DNA from 4 places in the Brumicola nitratireducens FR1064 genome. Region 1 is predicted to be linked to each of the others. Evidence: predicted binding sites of a transcription regulator. Region 1 holds the regulator's gene; each other region holds the start of a gene.

What was found. The regulator sigma-54, encoded in region 1, starts transcription at its own class of promoters, with help from an activator protein. The targets are predictions, from matches to a motif close to GTTGGCACGNNNNTNGNNT.
Region 2: the regulator sigma-54 is predicted to act here: its motif matches at 3,436-3,454, upstream of flgB (flagellar basal body rod protein FlgB).
Region 3: the regulator sigma-54 is predicted to act here: its motif matches at 2,871-2,889, upstream of GNIT_RS16735 (BON domain-containing protein).
Region 4: the regulator sigma-54 is predicted to act here: its motif matches at 2,940-2,958, upstream of GNIT_RS16535 (OpgD/OpgG family glucan biosynthesis protein).

Annotation. Positions count from the first base shown of each region.
Region 1 is NC_016041.1:967,023-972,655, reverse strand. It holds gene GNIT_RS04240 (KpsF/GutQ family sugar-phosphate isomerase) at 1-239, shown strand, start outside; gene kdsC (3-deoxy-manno-octulosonate-8-phosphatase KdsC) at 239-793, shown strand; gene lptC (LPS export ABC transporter periplasmic protein LptC) at 790-1,353, shown strand; gene lptA (lipopolysaccharide transport periplasmic protein LptA) at 1,322-1,879, shown strand; gene lptB (LPS export ABC transporter ATP-binding protein) at 1,876-2,601, shown strand; gene GNIT_RS04215 (RNA polymerase factor sigma-54) at 2,659-4,137, shown strand; gene hpf (ribosome hibernation promoting factor) at 4,161-4,448, shown strand; gene ptsN (PTS IIA-like nitrogen regulatory protein PtsN) at 4,462-4,905, shown strand; gene rapZ (RNase adapter RapZ) at 4,974-5,633, shown strand, end outside.
Region 2 is NC_016041.1:2,668,531-2,674,163, reverse strand. It holds gene GNIT_RS11555 (flagella synthesis protein FlgN) at 1-205, opposite strand, end outside; gene flgM (flagellar biosynthesis anti-sigma factor FlgM) at 227-556, opposite strand; gene flgA (flagellar basal body P-ring formation chaperone FlgA) at 721-1,428, opposite strand; gene GNIT_RS11540 (chemotaxis protein CheV) at 1,588-2,523, shown strand; gene GNIT_RS11535 (CheR family methyltransferase) at 2,554-3,387, shown strand; gene flgB (flagellar basal body rod protein FlgB) at 3,492-3,887, shown strand; gene flgC (flagellar basal body rod protein FlgC) at 3,893-4,315, shown strand; gene GNIT_RS11520 (flagellar hook assembly protein FlgD) at 4,355-5,047, shown strand; gene flgE (flagellar hook protein FlgE) at 5,063-5,633, shown strand, end outside.
Region 3 is NC_016041.1:3,957,823-3,963,455, forward strand. It holds gene GNIT_RS16730 (amidohydrolase) at 523-2,169, shown strand; gene GNIT_RS16735 (BON domain-containing protein) at 2,285-2,836, opposite strand; gene greB (transcription elongation factor GreB) at 3,034-3,513, opposite strand; gene GNIT_RS16750 (Tex family protein) at 3,800-5,633, shown strand, end outside.
Region 4 is NC_016041.1:3,914,491-3,920,123, reverse strand. It holds gene mdoH (glucans biosynthesis glucosyltransferase MdoH) at 1-1,099, opposite strand, end outside; gene GNIT_RS16535 (OpgD/OpgG family glucan biosynthesis protein) at 1,075-2,661, opposite strand; gene GNIT_RS16530 (SDR family oxidoreductase) at 3,499-4,179, shown strand; gene GNIT_RS16525 (hypothetical protein) at 4,413-4,805, shown strand; gene GNIT_RS16520 (TolC family protein) at 4,988-5,633, shown strand, end outside.

The DNA.
Region 1 (5,633 bases):
GTGTTTTTACCGACGGTGACCTGCGAAGAGCATTAGACAAGCAGGTTGATATACACAAATCGACAGTGGAACAAGTGATGACTCCGAAAAGTGTTACTATGATCAAGGGAAAATTAGCGGTAGACGCCCTCAACTTAATGCAACAATACAAAATTAGTGCGATGTTTATTGTTGATGATGAACAAAAACCGGTCGGTGCTATTAAAATGCATACACTGCTTAAAGCAGGAGTCGTGTAATGTCAAAAGTCGATACCTTATATGGCCCAATAGACGCAACTTTATTTGAGCGTTTCAAAGGCATTAAACTGTTAGTGTGCGACGTTGATGGCGTATTTTCTGACGGTACTATTTTGTTGGGCAATCAAGGTGAAGAACTCAAAGCCTTCAACACAAAAGACGGTTATGGTATCAAGGCTCTAGCAAAAGTTGGCGTTAAGGTTGCTGTTATCACAGGTCGCCAATCAAGTATTGTAGAGCAGCGCATGACGGCACTGAACGTTGATCATATTATGCAAAACAGAGAAGATAAACATATCGCAATAAATGAATTGATTACACAATTTGGCTACAAGGCATCTACGATTGCCAGCGTCGGCGATGACATGCCTGATCTGGGCATGTTCAGCGCAAGTGAAATTGGTATTGCGGTGGCCGACGCTCACCCTTATGTGAAACAGCAAGCCACATTTTGCACAACGTTGGCGGGCGGGCGTGGTGCAGTGCGTGAAATTTGTGACATTATTCTGCAAGCCAAGGGTAAACTTGAAGATATTCACGGAGCAAGCGTATGAATAGGCTGGCTGTTAGTATTATTTTAATATTTGGTATCGCTTTTGCGCTGTATCTACCGACGTGGTTGGAAGATGATAAAGAGGTCGTGTTAAGCGACAAAGACGCTGCGTTGATGCCTAATTACGAGGCGAAAAACTTACGCAGTAAATTATTCGACAAAAATGGCAACCTTACCCATCAAGTCAGCGCTGAGACCATGGAACATTATGAAATGCTGGGGTTTGTCAATTTCACCAACCCTGAATATACGATCTATCTTCAAAGCGATGGTTCAAGTTGGCAATTAAATGCTGACGAAGGGACTTTTTACGACAACAACCGAATTGAGTTGGTTAACGGTGTACAAATTCGTAATCTGCAACCAGAAGACTACATACAAACCATATCGACTAACTTTATAGAAATTGATTTATTGACTAAGACAATTACATCCGATGAACCTCTAGTTATTTCGGGTGCAAACGTTATTATTAATGGCCGAGGGTTCGAAGCCAATTTAGAAACCCAAAAATATGAGTTAAAAAACCATGTTCAAACTGAATATCTACCTGTTCGCTAGCCTACTTATGTTGGCTGGCGCGGGTTCATTAAGTGCACAAGAAGCAATTAAGAAGAACGACTTTGATAAACCAACGAAGCTATCATCTGACAGCAGCTACGGTGACGGAAAAGAGAAAGTAGCCGTGCATGAAGGCAACGTAAAGATTACTCAGGGTACTTTAGAAATCAAAGCTGAACGATTGAAAGTATCAGCAGCTCTTGGTAAAGATAAAGAAGTGTTTGAAGCGACAGGCAATCCAGCGAGTTACACACAACAACTGGCCGACGGCACAATGGTGGTGGCAAAAGCAAACAGTATTCGCTACGAGAAAGCCACTAAAATCATCACGTTAAAAGGAAATGCGGAGCTTTATCAAAATGCGTTTAGTATAAAAACCGACTCAATTATATACAACATTATAAAAGAGCAATGGCAGGCGCAGAAAGACACCGATAGTCAGCAGCAAGTTGTGACCGTATTTGATGGCGATACTTTGAAAAAAACAAAAGAAGCAATGGAAAAGCAAAAGGAAAATAAAAAGTGAGTACCTTGTTTGCAAAACACCTCGCTAAATCATACAAAGCTAGACAAGTTGTAAGAGACGTTAGCTTGGAAGTGTCCACAGGCCAAATTGTTGGCTTGTTAGGCCCAAACGGCGCAGGTAAAACAACGACGTTTTATATGATTGTCGGCTTGGTACCGCTTGATAAAGGTGAAATTTTTATTGACCAATTAGACATGTCAATTCAACCTATGCACGAGCGTGCGAGACATGGCATTGGATATTTGCCCCAAGAAGCCTCTATTTTTCGTAAATTGACCGTGTATGAAAATCTAATGGCAATATTACAAACACGCAAAGAATTGGCAAAAGATCAACGTGAACAAGAAGCTGACGACTTAATGGACGAATTTAATGTCAGTCATATCAGAAATAATTTAGGCATGAGTTTATCCGGTGGAGAGCGCCGCCGCGTTGAAATTGCACGAGCTTTAGCTGCAAATCCTAAGTTTATTTTACTCGATGAACCATTCGCCGGTGTTGACCCAATTTCTGTTAATGATATAAAGAAGATCATTAAACAATTAAAAGAGCGAAACATTGGTGTGTTGATCACAGATCATAATGTACGTGAAACGCTAGATGTCTGTGAAAAAGCATATATTGTAAGTCACGGTGAGCTGATTGCATCAGGAACCTCTGCTGAAGTACTCAGTAACCAAAAAGTGAGAGAAGTGTATCTCGGCGACCAATTTGTATTATAGGTGTATCATGTTTTGTAACTGGCTTTTATCACCATTAGAAATAACTGAAGGACATCAATGAAACCTTCACTGCAGTTAAAATTTAGCCAACAGCTAACAATGACGCCTCAGCTTCAGCAGGCGATAAAGCTGCTACAATTGTCTACATTGGATCTTCAGCTCGAAATTCAGGAAGCGTTGGATTCCAACCCTTTACTAGAAATTGACGAAAGTGAACACAACAACGACAGCTCAGACAGTGACTCTGAACCTCAAGACTATACTGATAAAAACTCACTCAGTGCGGAGAATTCAGATAACGTTGACAGCCACGACGCACTCGAAAACAACCAAATTCCTGATGACTTACCACTAGACAGCTCTTGGGAAGAATATCTAAGCGCCTCGTCTGCGCCAGCCAACATATCCAACGGCCCCGCAGATGATGACTACATATTTCAGGGCGAAACCACCGAAAATATCCAAGACCATCTAATTTGGCAGATGGAATTAACCCCGTTTTCAGATATAGACCGCTCTATTGCTATTGCGATAATTGACTCAATTGATGAGTCTGGTTATCTCACTGTTAGCAGCGAGGAAATTTTAGATAGCTTACAAAACGAAGAAATTGAATTGGACGAAGTTGAATGCGTTCTAAAACGCATTCAAATGTTCGACCCTATTGGTTCCGGCTCTCGTACTCCTCAAGAGTGCTTAATGGTGCAATTAGCCCAATTTGATCCTGCAACGCCTTGGTTGGCTGAAGCCCGTCTGTTGTTAACAGAACACAGCGACTTGTTAAGCAGCAAAGACTACCGCACATTGATGCGTAAAACTCGATTGAAAGAAGACCAGCTGCGAGAAGCAATGCGCCTATTGCAAACGCTTAACCCAAGACCAGGAAGCACAATTGCCGTTAAAGATTCTGAATACGTTATTCCTGACGTGTCTGTTGCGAAAAAAAATGGTCGTTGGACAGTTGAGCTGAATGGTGATTCTTTGCCACCGCTGATCGTCAATAAAGAGTATGAAGCACTCAGTAAAAGCACTAAAAATTCGAACGATTCACAATATATTAAGTCACACTTACAAGAAGCTAAATGGTTTATTAAGAGCTTAGAAAGTCGCAATGAGACACTATTGAAAGTATCTCACTGTATTGTTCAGCAGCAAATGGGCTTTTTTGAACACGGTCCAGAAATGATGAAACCAATGGTTTTAAATGACGTTGCTGAGATGGTCGATATGCATGAGTCAACTATTTCAAGGGTTACCACCCAGAAGTATATGCATACGCCCAGAGGCATTTTCGAGCTTAAGTACTTTTTCTCTAGCCATGTTTCAACTGAATCTGGCGGTGAATGTTCGTCGACAGCAATAAGAGCACTCATCAAAAAGCTCGTTGCGGCGGAGATTGTCAGCAAACCACTTAGTGATAGCAAGATTGCGCAATTGTTGGCCGATCAAGGAATTCAAGTTGCTCGACGAACCATTGCGAAATATCGAGAGTCCCTCTCGATTCCCCCGTCGAACCAAAGAAAAAGTCTGCTGTAGACTTCATAAGAGGACGTAACATTATGCAAATAAATCTAACTGGTCATCACGTTGATATTACTGATTCACTAAGAGCATACGTCGACAGTAAATTCGAACGATTAGAAAGACACTTCGATCATATTAGTAATGTACATGTAGTGTTAAATGTAGAGAAAATAAATCAAAGAGCTGAAGCAACACTTCATCTCAAGGGTGACGTTGTTCACGCTAACGCTGAACATACTGACATGTACGCAGCCATCGATGGACTGATTGACAAGTTAGATCGCCAAGTTATAAAGCACAAGGAAAAGTCAAAACGACATTAGTCGCCTACGAATTATGATTATATCTGATATTATTTCACTCGACCGCACTGAATGTGCGGTTGAGTGTCAAAGCAAAAAACGAATTTTTGAAGTCATCAGCGAAATTGCAGTGAAGGGAAATCCACAGCTCAATTTAAATGATGTGCTTGCGAGCATGTTGGCGCGCGAAAAAATGGGTAGCACAGGCATAGGTAACGGTATTGCTATACCACACGGCAGAATTGAAGGAATACAGGATATAGTTGCTATCATTGTCACTAGCGAAGAACCGATCCAATTCGATGCAATAGACGACAAGCCCGTAGATATATTTTTCGCTTTATTAGTGCCCAGTGAACAAACCCAAGAGCATCTTCAAACGCTTTCATCTATCGCGCAAAAATTGAGCGATAAAAACATAGTAAAAGCGTTAAGAAACGCTGCTACTAGAGACGAAATTATTTCAGCACTAGCGTAAAAATTAACCACACGGTGAATTATCCCACCGTTTCATAACTGTTATCTACCTCTAAAGGACCTGCACACGTGAAACTCTTGATCATCAGTGGTCGCTCTGGCTCAGGCAAATCAATTGCATTAAGGGCCTTGGAAGACCTAGGGTATTATTGCGTCGATAACATACCCGTAAATTTGCTGCCGACACTTACTCATGCACTCGCCGATGAAAGCGAAAAAGTAGCGGTGAGCGTCGATGTTAGAAACATGCCTAAAATGGCGAATGAGCTTAGCGAAATTGTGGACTTTTTGCCCAGTATTTGGGAAGTTACCATTTTGTATTTAGACGCTAGTGATGATGTATTGATTAAGCGCTATAGTGAAACAAGACGTTTGCACCCGCTCTTCAAACTCAATAAATCACTGGCCGAATCAATTGAGGCGGAACGAGAAATATTAGTGCCTGTATCGGAAAAAGCGGATTTACATATCAACACCGATAATTTATCACTGCACGAGCTTTCAGAACTAATTCGAGAAAGAGTGTTAGGTAAAAAAAGCGCAAACTTAGTCCTAGTATTTGAGTCGTTTGGCTTTAAATACGGCATTCCAAGAGATGCAGATTATGTATTTGACGCCCGTTTTTTGCCTAACCCACACTGGGAGCCCGACTTAAAGCCCTTGAATGGATTAGATGGCCCGGTACAGTTATTTTTAGGGGGACAGCCACTTGTCACCAAATTCATATGG
Region 2 (5,633 bases), 1.7 Mb from region 1:
TTGCCTTCGCTTTTTCGAATAATGAAGATATCGACTGATCCTGCTCCTCAATGAATGAAAGCAGTTCTTCTTTATCTTTTAACAATCCCATCAGAGTCTCAGGCTCTCTCGAACTTATCAGATGAAGCTCATTTTCCAACAATGCTTTCAGAGCAGTTAGCTGCTCCGCTTGTTTATCAATTGCACTTAATAAACTCGTCATCATCAGATTCTAAGCTCCATTCGTTTAAATACCATTTCCGAAAATCTGAGATTCCAATTTGGCAATTTTTTGCGCCAAAACTTCAGGGTTTATCTTGTATTCACCATCAGCAATCGCTTTTTTCAGTTTATCAACTTTCTCTTGATTGACTGGCGCTTCTGCGCTTTTCTTCTGCACTTGCGTAAGCTGTTGTGCAGATGTAGTTAGCGACACAGAGTCTTGACGTGACGCAGTAGACTGCGTTGCGGCTTGCGCTGTGTTAGCGTTTGCAGTTTGACTTGGAGTCTGCTGTTGTGCCAGCTTCTGCCCGTCAATTTGCGGTTTGTTTGCATTGTTTATATTGTTAATAGTCATAATTTTTTCCAGAACCTATAACACCTCAAACATGTTATCGACTTCTTATTGGCTAACTTTAGCAAGAAAGTGAAATAAAATCACATTTTCTACCGAATTTGCTCAAAATACTTCTAATTATTCAAGCTGATAACGCCAAAGCGTCAAAATTTTATCACTTTTCATTAAATTTGGATACTCACTTCGCTGGTACTAGACACTGTTGCCGTCACTGTTTTCTTCGATGAGGCGTTCTGCACTCTGATTGTGTCTCCCAAATTTCCGTCCTGTTCAGCAATGCCCGATACCTTCAAACTTAAGCCGCTGGTCACCGCCATTATCGTCACTTTGTCACCCTTACAGACGAAACAAAGCATGCCGTCATTAATAATTTGGCCGGGTCTCACGCGACGTTTAAGCCGCGCTCCAACAAGGTTTACCGTGTCGCTGTATGTCGAACCTCTTAGCCTATTAACTGGTATATCGGCCACATATAGATTTTTTTCAGTTAAAAGTGAGCCGGGGCTCAGTGTTTCTGATGTAACAACCACCGGTTTAGTTTGCTCTACCTGAACAGAAGTGAATAAATACCAGCTTGTTGTAGGGCAGGTTACTTTCACCGATACGTTCGACTGTCTTAAACTGGAATCAGAAGATTCATATTCAAATGGTGCTTTGCATGGGGGGATATGAATCCTGCTGTCAACTTCGGCGGCCTGTACGTTTACATCAGCACTATCGTCAAAAAAAGCGTTTTGCTGAACATAAAGCTCTGCCTGTTGTTGTATACTCTGGTGAACAGACGCATTGGCAGCCGTCGGGAAAATCACTAAAAAATAGGTCAAGCCAATGCCCAAAGCTGTCGATAAAGAATTACTTAGATTATTTTGCATTTGTCTTTTACCTGTTTTTATCGTCTCTGCATGAACTTATTCGCGCAGTGTTTAGAGAGTGTCAAAAGTTCGGCACATTTAGCGCTTATATGCGCTTCTTTAATGCGGTATATTAGATAACGCAACAATCATGCCTAAACTAAAATTTGGAGGTAATGAATGTCCAGTATTATGGATTCAGTCAATCAACGAACGCAGCTCGTCGGCCAAAATCGCTTAGAACTTTTGTTATTTAGACTTAATGGTAAACAGCGCTTTGGGATTAACGTGTTTAAAGTGCGTGAAGTTTTACAATGCCCTCCATTGACTCAAATTCCAAGGCTTAACGCCTTAGTTCGCGGCGTAGCTCATATCCGAGGTCAAACTATATCAATTATTGATTTAAGCATGGCAACAGGTGGGCGTAAAATCGAAAACCTTAAAGACGGATTTATCATCATCGCCGAATACAATCGTTCGGTTCAAGGCTTTTTGGTAGGCTCGGTCGAACGCATCATTAATACTAATTGGGATGCTATAATGCCTCCGCCACAAGGCACGGGCAAAGCGAGCTACCTAACTGCCGTGACAGAAATGGACAACGAACTTATTGAGATCCTCGACGTTGAGAAAATTCTGAATGAGATATCACCGTTGAATACTGATGTCAGTAAAGACCTCGCTGACAGCCTTGACGTGAGTTTTAGTGCAGGGAAAATTATTTTTATTGCCGATGATTCGTCAGTTGCAAGAAACCAAGTTAAAAAAGCGCTTACCGCTCTAGGCTTAGAAATTGAAGTGGCCAAAAATGGACTGGAAGCACTCAAACGCCTAAAACAAATCGCTGCTGAAACGGGTGACGTGACCGACAAAGTGGGCGTGCTAGTGTCGGACATAGAAATGCCAGAAATGGACGGTTACACGCTGACCGCTGAAATCAAAAATGATCCTCAATTAGCCAGACTGCATGTTGTTTTGCATACCTCTTTAAGCGGTGTGTTCAACCAGGCGATGGTAAAGAAAGTGGGAGCCGACGATTTCATTGCTAAATTCCACCCTGATGAACTCGCTTCAGCCGTGCAAAAATGGTTAAGTACCGAACTTAGAGCGAAATAATGCCGCGTGAATAAAGAACTCTCCCCCGTTATGTATGAAAAATTTTGCCACTTCTTGCATTCCAAAAGTGGTATCTTACTTGGCGGTGCAAAGCAATATCTGGTAAGAAGTCGGCTGTTGCCTTTAATGTATCGCGTTGCCTCTTCTCATCCAGGCAGCGCAGATCCAGCTGGCAATAATCTAGATAGTCTTATTGAAAAAATCATCTCTCAACGTGATCCCTTGCTTACGCAGGCTTCGCTTGAAGCGATGACAACCAATGAAACGCTGTGGTTCAGAGATACATATCCATTCGAGATACTGCGAAGCAAAATATTGCCAGAGCTGCTAGCAAAGCAAAATAGAATTAGAATTTGGAGTGCGGCAAGCTCAACCGGTCAAGAGGCTTACTCTATTGCCATGACTATCGCTGAGTTTTTAAAGTCAAACAGAGGCGGCTTTGAGCGAGGCGTAGAAATCGTGGGCACTGACTTATCAGCCCAAGTCATAAAAACCGCAAGCGAAGGCACATATGACACCTTGTCATTAAATCGCGGTTTAAGCGACGATCTTAAGCGTCGTTATTTTACCTTGAACCCAGATCACAGCATGACAATCAGCCCAGACATTAAGAAGTGGGTTTCCTTTCGTCAATTTAATCTGACGTCTAAGTTTTCTGCGCTGGGTCAATTTGACGTAGTGTTTTGCCGCAACGTCCTCATTTATTTTGATGCGGAAAGGAAAACGGTAATACTGCAAGATATTTCCGCTTGTTTGCAGCCCGAAGGCTGTTTAATACTTGGCGCTTCAGAATCATTAGGAGGTGCTAGTAGTAAATTTAAAATGATAACTCAGCCCTCAGGCCTTTATTACCGCAAAGTTTAGTAATACCCCCCTCGCTATAAAAACACTTCTTTTCGTTTTATTCTGTTTGTTGGCACACGATTTGCTGAACACTGGCATGTAAGTTTGCAAATGAGTAAGAAAACATGGCCATTAGTTTAGATCGATTAGTTGGATTTCATCAAAAAGCACTTTCTGTTCGCACAGACAGGATGGAAGTGATTTCTGGTAATTTGGCGAATGCAAATACCCCCGGCTACAAAGCACGCGACATTGACTTTAATAAAGCAATGAAAAGCGCACAGTACGACCAAGGCGGTTTAGTTAAGACTCACGACAAGCACCTTTCAGGTCGCTCTCAAATGCAAGCAGAAATCGAGTTTAGAATTCCAGAGCAGGCGGATACCGGTGATGGCAATACGGTTGATGCGCAAGTCGAAAGAAACAACTTCCTAGACAACGGCATGCGATATCAAGCAGGCATAATGCTTTTGGATGGAAAAATTAAAGGCATGAAAAAAGCATTAAGCAGCGGAGGTTAAGGCTAATGAGTTTATTTAATATAATGAAAATAGCGAGTACTGGAATGGGCGCTGAAAGTGTTCGTTTGAATACGACAGCCAGTAACATTGCCAATGCGAACTCTGTCAGCAGTAGTTACGAAGAAACTTATAAAGCGCGCCATCCGGTTTTCGCAGCGGCCTTAGATCAGGCGAACTCGGACATGACTAAAGGTGCGGGTGTTAAAGTACTGGGCGTTGTTGAAAGTACCAAACCATTACAGGTTGAATATGCTCCAGGCAATCCCCTGGCTGACGAGAACGGTTACATATATAAGCCAAACGTAAATATTGTAGAAGAAATGGCGGACATGCTTTCTGCCTCAAAGGGTTACGAAACAAACGTGCAGATTGCAGATACAACCAAGCGTATCTTCAGACGCGTGATGCAGTTAGGTCAGGGTCAATAGAGTTAGGCTAACGATGTTAGCTATAGCGGAGATGATAAAGTGAATACATTAGAACGCAGTCAAACAGGTTTAAATACCGACCTCTATTGGCAACCAGAAAAAGTAAAGGTCGCTGACGGAACGGAGCAAAGTCTAAAGCAAGAGGATTTCTTCGCTTTGCTAACCGAGCAATTAGCGAATCAGGATCCAACAAAACCGGTTGACAATGACCAGCTAGTTGCACAGATGACCTCATTTACGATGGCAGATGGTATTTCTCAATTGAATACCAAGTTTGGTGACTTTGCGTCGTCAATGACATCTAACCAGGCACTGCAAGCGTCTAGTTTGATTGGTCAAAACGTATTGGTTACCGGCAATATTGGTCATATGTCTGAACAAGGCCAAGGCGTGACGGGCGTCATCATTAGCGACCAAACAACGCAGAATACCAAGATAGCCATTCAAAACAGCCAAGGTGAAGTAGTGCGTACGATGGACATCGGCACACTTGCAGCAGGTAACTCAGAGTTTAAATGGGATGGTACAGACCAAAACGGCAATCTATTGCCGCCAGGTGATTATGCCGTTCAAGTACAGGGCGAGGTGTTTGGAGAGCCAACATCTTTGCCAACAGCAATAAATCGACACGTTGACAGCGTCAGCCTTGCTAGTGCTGGTCTCGGTGTTGTTCTTAATTTAGATGGTGACGTTAGCATCAAGCTTGATGACGTTATCCAAATCGGTAGGTAATAGGAGTTTTCCCCCATGTCATTTAATATCGCACTCAGCGGAGTCTCGGCTTCTCAAAAAGACTTAGATACAACAGCCAACAACATTGCAAACGTCAACACGGTTGGTTTTAAAGAATCAAGAGCAGAATTCGGTGACGTTTATGCTGCCTCTCTGTTAGCCTCAGGCAAAACCAAAGTTGGTGATGGTGCTCTGACTCAAGAAGTTGCTCAGCAATTTTCTCAAGGTAGCTTAAGCTTTACTAACAACTCGTTGGATTTAGCTATTACCGGTAACGGCTTTTTTGCTACTATTCCAGAAATTACGTCGCGTGACTTTTCCTTCACTCGTGCTGGTCAATTTAAACTAGATTCAAATAACTTTGTGGTTAATTCCGCGGGTGATAACCTTCTTGGATTTCCTGTTAACACTGACGGAACGTCTGCTTCAGTTGCTTTAAGCACAACGGTGCCTGTGCGAATTCCTGATTCCTCGGGTTCGCCACAGCAAACATCTGAAGTTGATGTCCGATTCAACTTGCCAGCAGGTGACCAAGGTAAAGTGGCTGCCGATTTCGATCCAACAGATCCACTAACCTATAATGCGG
Region 3 (5,633 bases), 1.1 Mb from region 1:
TTTTTCTCCATTTATTTTACTAATAAGCCGAAAAGCCATTGCAGACTGCCAAGCTAAATGTATGGTCAATAATGTTATATTTTTAAATCGAAGACCTCATTGCAAATGATGTATCCACGAAAATGAAAGGCTTAGGTATGTACAGAAGCATGATTTTTGCCAAGGTTTCAATTTTTATTTATAGTCTATAAATCAATAATTTAAAGAATTTTAAAGCTTGGTTTCAGTATGTTGAACTTAGTTAAATGCACTGCTATATCGCAATTGCACCAATAACGAACAAAAGCTCTGTTTGGAAATTTAAGGTGTCCAACTCCTCAGTTGCCCGTTCGACCGTTTGTGTCTCAAATTATGAGAATTTTAATCTGCTAGCCACTTATTTCTAGTTGCATGTTTTTTATATCCGATTATTGTTATTTAAAAATATAGGGGGGTGAGGAAAATTTGTTTACTCAAAATAATTCTAAAATATTAGGTGCGCTGGGGCTTAGCTTGATGTTGTTGTCGTGCAGCAAGGGGGAAATGCCTGAAGCTGTAATGTCAGCAGAGTGCCTTAGCGCGGATATGGTCATTCATAACACAAAAATTTATACCGCGAACGAGGCTCAGTGGACTGCTGAAGCCACAGCGGTGCTTGGTGACAAAATTATATTTGTCGGGTCAAACGCCGATGCAGCCCAATATATGTGCGGTGATGCCCAAATAATGGATATGAACGGAAAGTATGTATATGCAGGTTTTACCGACAGTCACCAGCACGTGGAAGGTGTTGGCCAGCGCCCAAAAACGTTAAGCCTCTTTGGTATCGCAACACTAGCAGAAACGGTTGATGCCATTAAAGCGTTTTCAGAAGGTGTACCTGCAAATGAATGGGTGCAAGGGCGCGGCTGGATTGAACGAGAATGGACGGACGAAAAAAGATTTCTTAGCAAACAAGATGTTGATCCATTTACAGCGGATAAACCCTTATTTATGCCTCGTGCGGACGGTGTTTCTGCGCTGGTCAATTCGAAAGCACTGGAACTTGCAGGTATAAATAAAGATTCTCCTGACCCACTTGGCGGTAAATTTGAGCGTGATGCAGACGGCAATCCGAGCGGCTATATACTAGCGACCGCAATGGATATTTTTAGAAATATTATCCCAGCAAAAACACGTGCATATAAAAAAGACAGCCTTGTACAAGGTATGTACGAAAACGCTAAGCTTGGTTGGACGAATACTCAAGACGCCGGAATGCCTTACGTTAACGTCGACATCATGAAGGAGATCCACGACGAAGGAAATATGTCCACCCGCATTTACGCAGCAGCAAATGTTGCAGAAGCGGCAACAATGCTGGAGCGTGGCCCTGAAGCAACAGCCGACAACATGTTTGAATTACGCGGTATTAAGGTTTATATCGACGGTACGCTGGGTTCGCGCGGCGCAGCTCTTTTGGAAAATTATGCAGACGCTGATCATAATGGTTTTATGAATCGCACCACGAAAGAGGAGCTTGACCCTATTTTACGAGAAGCACTGCGCAAAGGTATCCAGATCGAGACACATGTGATTGGGGATCGAGCAGTAAGATCTCTTTTAAATTGGTATGAGGAAGCGTTCAATGCTGTACCAAAATCCGAATGGGCGGTGGCTGAGCCGAGATGGAGACTCGAGCACGCACAAATTATCCCGGCACAAGACCAGGAACGACTTGTGAGTCTTGGGGTTTTACCATCTATGCAGCCAAGCCACGGAATAGGTGATCTCAACTTTGCACCAGATAGACTTGGCCCTGACCGCCTTGCTTACGCATACCCGTGGCAGCAATTGGTTGATCGCGGTTTAATGATACTGGGTGGATCTGATGCACCAGTAGAACTTGGTGATCCTCGGATTGAATTTTACGCCGCTATCAGTCGTAAAAGGCTTGATGGTACTGCCGGCGAAGGTTGGCATCCCGAGCTTGCGGTAAACCGTAAAACCGCGCTTAAAATGTTTACCATTTGGCCTGCTTATGGCGCATTTCAAGAGGATATTCGTGGGTCTGTAGAAGTTGGTAAATATGCAGACTTTACAATATTTGATCGAGATTGGCTTAGCGTTCCAGAAGCCGATATCTTAAGGTCAGAAAATGTGATGACCATCGTCGGTGGGAAGATAACGTATCAAAGTTACGGAAAATAAAGGGATAAGTCTTACTCAAAAAAACGCCGAAGCACTCGTGCCTCGGCGTCGCTCTCAATAATAAGAGTAGTTAATTGGGCGCTAGCGGATGCGCCCTGATCCTTCTTAATAAGTCTTACTTTTCAGCTTTTTTGATAACTAGCTTACTCATCACCGAATCCACATCTTTCGTGTTTTTGGCAATATTTACTGCTAAATCTCGTTCTGCTGCAGTCGCCACGGTGCCGTTCAAGGTGACCTTCCGGTTGTCCACGTCTACATCAATTTTCAGACCAGACACTTCGGAATCAAACAACAAGCGACTACTGATTACCGTACTGATTTTTGCATCAGTAAACTGTGACGCTTTCTCAGATTTCGTGTCCATGTCCATGTTTAAAACAGTCAATTGATTATCGACTGTTTTCACACCTTTAATGCCTAACACCAGCTCTTCAGCTAATTCTTTTTCAATATCGTTTTCTACGCTACCGGTCAGTGTTACCGTACCCATTTTAACGTCAGTGTTGATGTCAAATGAATTCAAGTTGCCGTTAAATAGCAGAGTAGCTTCCGCTTTACCATCTATCCAAGCATCCATCGCTTCCTTTTCCCAGCTATTTGTTGATGCCATAGCTGATGTGCTTAAACCGGTTAATAAAGTTAATGCAATTAATGAACGTTTCATAATTCTCTCCTTTGATTGAAGTTCACTTTCAATAATGCGATTAACATGCCAAAAACTAAGCGACTGAAAAGGTTAAATAAAAACTCAAATCGTAATTGGGTTTTGAAAAATATTCCGATATTTTTGTAGTATTTTCTCTTTTTGCGCTTTATGTCTTTTAGTGTATCGGGCACTTTGGGAATTAGCCGCTGAGGCAATTAGTTTTGCTGATACTCAATCGAATTGACGTACCATTCGCTTGTGCCGCTGGGTGTTTTTACTGTAAAAGAGTCGTCTACCTCCTTTTTCAGTAAGGCTCTAGCCATTGGAGAGTCGATAGAAATATAGTCCTTCACATCCCCATAAATTTCTTCCGGCCCAACAATCCTGAAGCGCTTCGAATCGCCTGCCTCATTTTCTATTTCTACCCAAGCGCCAAAAAACACCTTACCTGCTTGTTCTGGGCGGTATTCCACGATTGATAATTCAGGCAATAGCTTTCGTAAAAATCGTACCCGGCGATCAATTTGCCTCAAAACCCGTTTGTTAAACGTGTAGTCCGCGTTTTCGGAGCGGTCGCCTAAACTAGCCGCCCACGTGACAATTTTAGTAATTTCTGGTCGTTTGGTGTACCAAAGGTAATCATGCTCATCTTTTAGCTTTGTGTAACCTTCACGTGTGATCAGTTTAGTTTTCAAATAGTTATCCAAAGTAAACGAGTGTTAATTTCTATTACTACATATTAATGCATAAAGTACTTTAACCGCTATCACTGAATGCTATAATCACGCTCATAAACAGTAAGCCTCTGTGCTTCGCAACGTATCACTAACTAATGCAAAATCAGCTCCAGCAAGTTAGCAAGTGTTTGCTAGCGATAATAGTGCTAGTTGCCGACGAAGCATTTATTTCAATACGAGTGACAAGTAAGTATGCAGAGCGCCTTATTTAATCAAATCGTCTATTTCAATTATTGAGTTGTTCATGATCATCGAGAAAATTGCTTCCGAGTTAAACGCGTCGCCAAAACAAATTCAAGCCGCTGTGGCTCTACTAGACGAGGGGTCTACCGTACCTTTTATTGCTCGTTACCGCAAAGAGGCAACGCAAGGGCTAGACGACACTCAACTACGTAACTTAGAACAACGTTTGGGTTATTTGCGTGAGTTAGAAGCACGTCGCAAAGTCATTCTTAAATCGATTGACGAACAAGGCAAGCTAGAAGACGGATTAAAAGCAAAATTGCTTGCAGCAGACAACAAAACCACGCTTGAAGATTTATATTTACCGTATAAACCACGCAGACGTACTAAAGGCCAAATAGCCATTGAAGCTGGTTTAGAGCCGCTCGCAGATGAACTGTACACGAATTCAGATGCACAACCGGAAACACTAGCAGAGCAGTATATTAACGCCGAGAATAATATTACTGACGCCAAAGCAGCACTGGATGGCGCCAAATTTATTTTAATGGAGCGTTTTTCGGAAAATGCCGATTTACTGCAAAGCGTTCGTCAATATCTCATTCGCAACGCGCATGTGAAGAGTGTTGTGGCTCCGGGCAAAGAAACAGAAGGTCAAAAATATAAAGACTATTTTGACTACACAGAGAAATACGCAAAAATTCCATCACACCGCGCACTCGCCATGTTTAGAGGCCGTAATGAAGGCATTCTGCAAATAAATATTGATGCCGACCCTCAGCAAGAAGAAGGCACTCGTCGCTCGCATGGCGAAGACTTGATAGAACAATCGTTAAATTTACGTCTGACCGACTCTGCACGCGATAAGTGGCTTAGCTCAGTCGTTCAGTGGACGTGGAAAATCAAAATTCTTTTGCACATGGAAACAGAACTGTTTGGCACTTTACGTGAACAGGCTGAAACGGAAGCAATAAGCGTATTTGCGAAAAACCTCAACGATTTATTAATGGCGGCTCCAGCAGGTCCAAAGGTCACAATGGGACTAGATCCCGGCATTCGTACAGGTGTGAAACTTGCTATTGTTGATGCAACGGGCAAAGTCATATACACCACAACCTTCTTCCCACACGCGCCACAAAATCAGTGGGATAAGTCTAAGCGCACTTTAGCTATGTTATGCAAGCAGCATAAAGTGGATTTAATCAGCATAGGCAACGGCACGGGCTCACGTGAAACGGATAAATTGGTTGGCGAAATGATGAAAGCCGAACCAGAATTGAACGTGCAGCGCATCGTAATCAGTGAAGCTGGCGCATCCGTTTACTCAGCGTCTGAGCTTGCCTCTAACGAATTACCTGGCATGGATGTGTCATTGCGCGGCGCTGTTTCCATTGCTCGTCGGCTGCAGGACCCATTGGCAGAGCTTGTGAAAATTGAGCCAAAAGCGATTGGTGTAGGCCAATATCAACATGACGTTAGCCAGAGTCAGCTAGGAAAATCCTTGGACACGGTCATTGAAGATTGTGTAAACGCTGTAGGCGTTGACCTCAACACAGCAAGCCCAGCATTATTGTCACACGTGTCTGGTTTGAACAAAACCCTAGCAAACAATATTGTTATGTTTCGCGATACCAACGGTGCGTTTGTTGATCGAAAAGCGCTGAAAAAGGTTGAACGATTAGGGCCTAAAGCATATGAGCAAGCTGCTGGTTTCCTTAGGGTAATGAATGGCAAGAATGCACTAGATGCATCATCAGTTCACCCTGAGGCTTACCCAGTTGTTGATATTATTGCATCCAAAGCCAATGTTGCGGTGAATGATATCGTAGGCAACACAGAGCTTTTAAAGCAGCTTAATCCTGAAGACTTTGTGACTGCCGAATTTGGCTTACCAA
Region 4 (5,633 bases), 1.2 Mb from region 1:
TGTCACGAACCGCTACTTCAGAAAGACTCGGTGGGCTCTCTTCCCACGATCCCTTTAGTGCGGGAAGCATTCTTACTGACCAACCAGCACGTCGCATTAACGCAGCTTCCACAAAATCGTGGGACAAAATATCGCCAGAAAAGGGCTTTATGCCACCCAGCGTTGGCAAACCTGCAGAATCTGCAAATGCCTTCACTCTGATAATCGCGTTGTGTCCCCAATAGTTGCCATCATTGCCTTGCCATGCAGTGATACCTCGGGCGACGATGGGTCCGTAAATAGAGCCAGCAAACTGCTGTAGCCTTGCAAAGAGCGTTTCACCGCGATACAAACAGGGCAAGGTTTGGATAATGCCGCTCTTGGGGTCACTGGCCATTTCTTGCATCAGTGTGTGTAGGGTAGAGGAAGACAGTAAACTGTCGGCATCAAGCACCAACATAAAATCGTAACGCGCTCCCCATCGGCTGACGAATTCATGTACATTTCCTGCTTTCTTTGCTTTATTGTCGTGGCGGCGGCGATACCAAACCTTGATGTCAGGTGTGAGCGCTTCTCGCAGTTTCACAACAGCCGCTGTTTCTTTCACCCAAACTTCTGGGTTGTTTGAATCCGAGATGATGAAAATTTCAAACTGCTCGCTAAGATTTGCTTTGATCAGCTCCTTGCCCATACTGAATAATGCAGCACAGGTTTCAGCGGGGTCTTCGTTATAGGTCGGCATCAACAATACCGTTTTCTTATTGTCGATATCCGTTTTGTTAATTTGTTGCTTTGATTCTCCGGAGAATAGGAAGCCGACGACCGCAGCACAAGCTGCAAGAGCTATCCAAACAAAGGTGATACAAAAAAGTCCGACCATCATCCACTGCAAAACAGTCACTTCGCCTTGCGATACGATCAAGACCATTTGGTAGGTTGCGTAGGCCGTCATGCCCAGCGCACCACCGAATGTCATTACTCTTGCAACTAGCGCTCTCCATCCTTGCCAGAAGTGTCTAACATTAGGCTTCTTCTTAAAGTCCTGCGGCGGCATTAGTAGAGGAGCTTCCCTTGGGGTTGCCCTTTCTAGCGTACTTATCTTGTCCATCGGTACAGCCATGTTTCACCCCATTTTTTTGGTTCATCAGATTTTTTATCGTCATATAAAGAAACACGAAGCTCAGAAAGGTCAGCGTCATCTGCTTGAAACTTAACGATTACCCTCAACTTTCCTGTTTGCGGAATAATCTTACTTATTGTTCCCGTAATTTTACCCGTTGAACTGCTTGCATCTATTCTAAGGTTGTTAGGAAAATCAGTGCCTGAGAAATCAATCACAAAATCGCGCTCCGTTTCAGAACCTAAGGTCAAACCTGAGGCGGTCGAGACTATTTGTCCTTCGATATTGTTCTGCGGGGCGAAGGAGCCGAATGAAAGTGTGTATGCAAATTTGTATTCTTGACCCGCTTTTAATGGTTCTTCAGGTTGCCAAAACGCAACGATATTGTCGTGAATTTCTTGCTTTGTCGGTATTTCTAGCAACTCAACATGACCAGGTCCCCAGTCACCAATAGGGGTGACCCAAGCGGAGGGCCGATCTTGATAATGCGCTTCGATATCCTCGAAATTTTGAAATTGACGAGTACGCTGCATTAATCCAAAGCCTTGAATTGCTTCGTCCTTAAATACTGATACTTGAAGCTTTGATGGATTAGATAGCGGGCGCCATAGTCTCTCACCATTTTGTTTTATCATCGCTAATCCATCTGAATCGTGAACCGCAGGTCTGAAGTCGTCAAAACGATTACTGTTAACTGGATTAAACAAAAACATGGAGGTAAGAGGAGCGATGCCAAACGCGTTAATGTCTTTTCGCGGATAAAGAGTACTAACAACCTTTATTTCAGTATTCTCGCCAGGCGTAGCGGTAAACGTATAAGCACCTGTCGCAGATTTGCTCTCCATTAGCGCATGCACGACTAGGCTTTCGGAATTCTCCGATGGCCGCTCAACCCAAAAATCGGTAAATACAGGAAATTCTTCTCCCGACGGACGACCGGTATTAATCGCCAAGCCGCGAGCTGATAGCCCGTACCAGTTTGTTTGCCCTACTGCTCTAAAGTACGTGCCTCCTTGGAATACTAAAAACTCGTCCCATTTTTCGGCGTTGTTGATAGGGTTCGTGACGCTAAAGCCTGAGTAACCTTGAGCGTTAGATGCTTTGTCTTTTGCTTGCTGATCATCATAAGCAAATATTTCACTGGTATATAGTATACGGCGTGAGGTGCCCGCGACGACAAGGTTAAGATTAACTGGGGTCTTAAATAGGAAGCCAGGGTGCAGTGGATTTATTCGAAACCGGCGGTCTTCCTTTGACCAAATCGTTGCGGCACGTCTAAATTGTATTTTCTTGTAGTCATCATAGCTCATTTGGCTAAGCGGGTTGTCATCAGGAATGAGCGGTAATTTATAATCAGAAGTGGCAAGTTCCTTTGCTTTGTTTTCGAGCCATTTGCGATCGAAACGATGTGTCAGTCTTTGAGGTTCAGCTTCGCTTTTAGCGATCTGCGTCATTTGCTCAGCAGAATCGTTTTTATTCTCCGCTACTTTCTGCGCAAAGCCGAATGTTGAGAAGTAAAAAATGAAGGCGACTACAACCAAAATAGAAGATTGCTTTAACAAAATGATATTCCTTATACAGTGTAAAATGGCATTGCCATAAAAGCATTATTTGACATTTGAGCGTCTTAGATAATGATGAGCTTTGCTATAAAAAACGTGACTGAGAAGAGCTCGCTACAAAAAGTTTTGCTATATAGAGCTTCGCTATAAAAAGCTTCGCTATGAAGAGCTCGGCGGCAAATGCAATATTGAAAATGGTCTATTCAGCGTGATCTTTTGCTAATAGGCCATGGCTCTTAGTTTGAAACAACAGCAACGAACAATAGCTACTAGGCTTTCTGCAAACCGCAGGCCAAGTCGTTTGGTGCTTCGATTTTTCAGATATTTGCTTTTTTCGTAAAGATAAAGCTGACTAACTCACTGAAATTAATGTAAATCTACGCATCAATGTTAGCACTGAAAAAAATCAAGATGAACGTGTGTTGCTCAAGCAAAAGCACTTTATGTTGAAAAATTTGCAAAGAATGGGCAGGTATTACGGAATTTCCTCAGAAACGACAATGTTGTCTCCTTTTTGCAACACTAATTTAAGCATAAATGACTGGTTTTACTAACTTATTTTTAATATTTGATGAGATTATGTCGCTTCATGCAGACACTTGTTCATTTTGTACGGTGGACGGCGTGAAAATTTTACAATGAGTCTAAAAATGTTAGTCATACCGCTAAGGTTTATTCTGTGAAAATGTATGTATACACGCTTAACTTTATGTTTTATATAGCTTTAATTGGTTCTATCTAATTGGTACAAAGTTTGCTGCTGCTATTATTGTTTAGGCTAGCAGTCAGCGGTCATAAAATTAGCCCTTAGCGGTATTATTATTAGAGGAAGCATAAATGGAAGAGCAAAAAGTTGTTTTGATCACAGGTGCATCGAGTGGAATTGGTGCTGCAACAGTTAAGAAATTGTTGGGTGCTGGCCATAAGGCCATTATCACTGCCCGTCGCAAAGATAAATTAGATGCTATAGCACAACAGTGGGGAACTGATCGCGTTTTAGCTGTCGCTGCAGATGCTTCTAATTTTGCTGAGTTGGAAAACGTAGTGCTTAAAGGAAAGGAAAAGTTTGGTCGGATCGACGTTGTTTTTGCGAATGCTGGAACAGGGGTTAATACACCCAGCATAGAAGGTGGCGATCCAGAAGAATGGAAAACGATGATAGACGTTAATATTAACGCCCTACTTTATACCGCCAAAGCGAGTATGAAGGCCTTGAAGGAAACCAAAGGCCACTTCATTCTTACAAGCTCGATTGCTGGAAAAATTACTCTCAAGGGCTCAGTTTACGGCGCTACAAAGTGGTTTGCCTATGGTTTTGGCCAGAACCTAGCAGCTGAAATGGCAGAGTGGGAAGGTCGCTGCACAACCATTTGTCCAGGCATGGTGAATACCCCATTTTTCGATGAAGCTAAGCCCGATAAGCTTGATCCAGAGGATATTGCCGACGCGGTGCTTTTCGCTATTTCTGCCGAGCCAAGATGCGCGGTGAGGGAAATCACACTGATGCCTACTAAGTAGTATATTGTCGAAATTTAAAAATCTGCACGAAGCAATCCGGATTTAATTTCTATGATTTTTACAATTTTAAAAAAAAGCACTATACTCAGACCACACGTTAACAGTTCTTTGCATTTTATTTGCGAGAGTGATTTATCAACGTCGTATGTGCTAGACTGAAATGTGTCGTAAAAAAACTGACCAGCTTTACATGTAAGCTGGTTTCATCTGTTTACTAAGGTGTACTCAACTTCGTGTTTAATCGCTTAATCAGCTTCATCATGATCATGTTTTTGCTCGTTGCGCAGGCAGGAGAAGCTTTTGCAGTTTCTTCAATGGCTTGCTTCAACAGCGAGAGTAGTACGATGATGTCTGAAAATATGGCACCACGCTTAATGGTCAGTAAAGTAACAGAAAATGCCGTGCAAACAGCACAAAGCATGCAGATGATGAACCATGACTGCTGCCAACAAGACTGTGACTGCCCGCTTGGCATGCTGTCTTTGGCAGTGCTAATTGACATAAATGTACAAGTGGCTACTCATCAAAGCGACGAGCAGTTAGCCGACACTGACGGTAGTCTCGTTTACACCTTTATTCCCAGTCAGCAACGCCCTCCTAAATACCTCTCTAATTTTGCAGGCTAGATCTGTCTGATGATTGTAAGAGGTTCATTTCGTCCTAGTATGACGTTGTGAAGCGTTAAACTTTCACTTCCCAAAAACCAACAGACCTAACCTGCTCCAAATAGAGATCCACTCAAAAGGTGGCATTCAGGCGTAAGCCAAAAAAAGACAACAAGCTCAACATTAGTCATAAAGAGTCGAAAATGAGATTTTTAAAATCGGGTTATTTTCCTTCACTGAAAACTGCGATGGTTTCCATTGTATTATTTAATTTTGCAGCGCCAGTTAGCCATGCCAACGCTAATCAACGGGCCAAGCAAGGCGTTGATACCAAGGAAAAAGGTATGCAATCACTGACCTTGCCTCAGGCTATATCGCTCGCGATTGCTAATGATCCATGGTTAGTACGCAGCGAGATCAGCGAGCAAGCTATGTTGGATAGAAGTGACGCCGTTGATACTTTGCCCAATCCGGTTGTTTCTATTGGTTTGGCAAATCTACCTACCGATGGATTTGTGTTCGATCAAGAGCCCATGACGCAATTAAAAGCTGGCGTTGCGCAGCAGTTTACGCGCGGAAACAGCCGTGGTATCCAACGGAAACAACTGCAAGAATTGGCTTATCAATATCCATTGCTGCGCCAAGACAGAATGGCGAAAACCGAGGTAATGGTTTCATCGCTGTGGCTGGAAGTTTACCGAGCGCAGCAGATTGTTGCGTTGATAGAAAACGACAAAGCATTGTTTCAGCAATTGGCCGAAATAGTGCAAGCTAGTTATTCGTCAGCCGTTGGCAACGTGCGCCAGCAAGACATCGTGCGAGCACAACTCGAGCTCACGCGACTTGAAG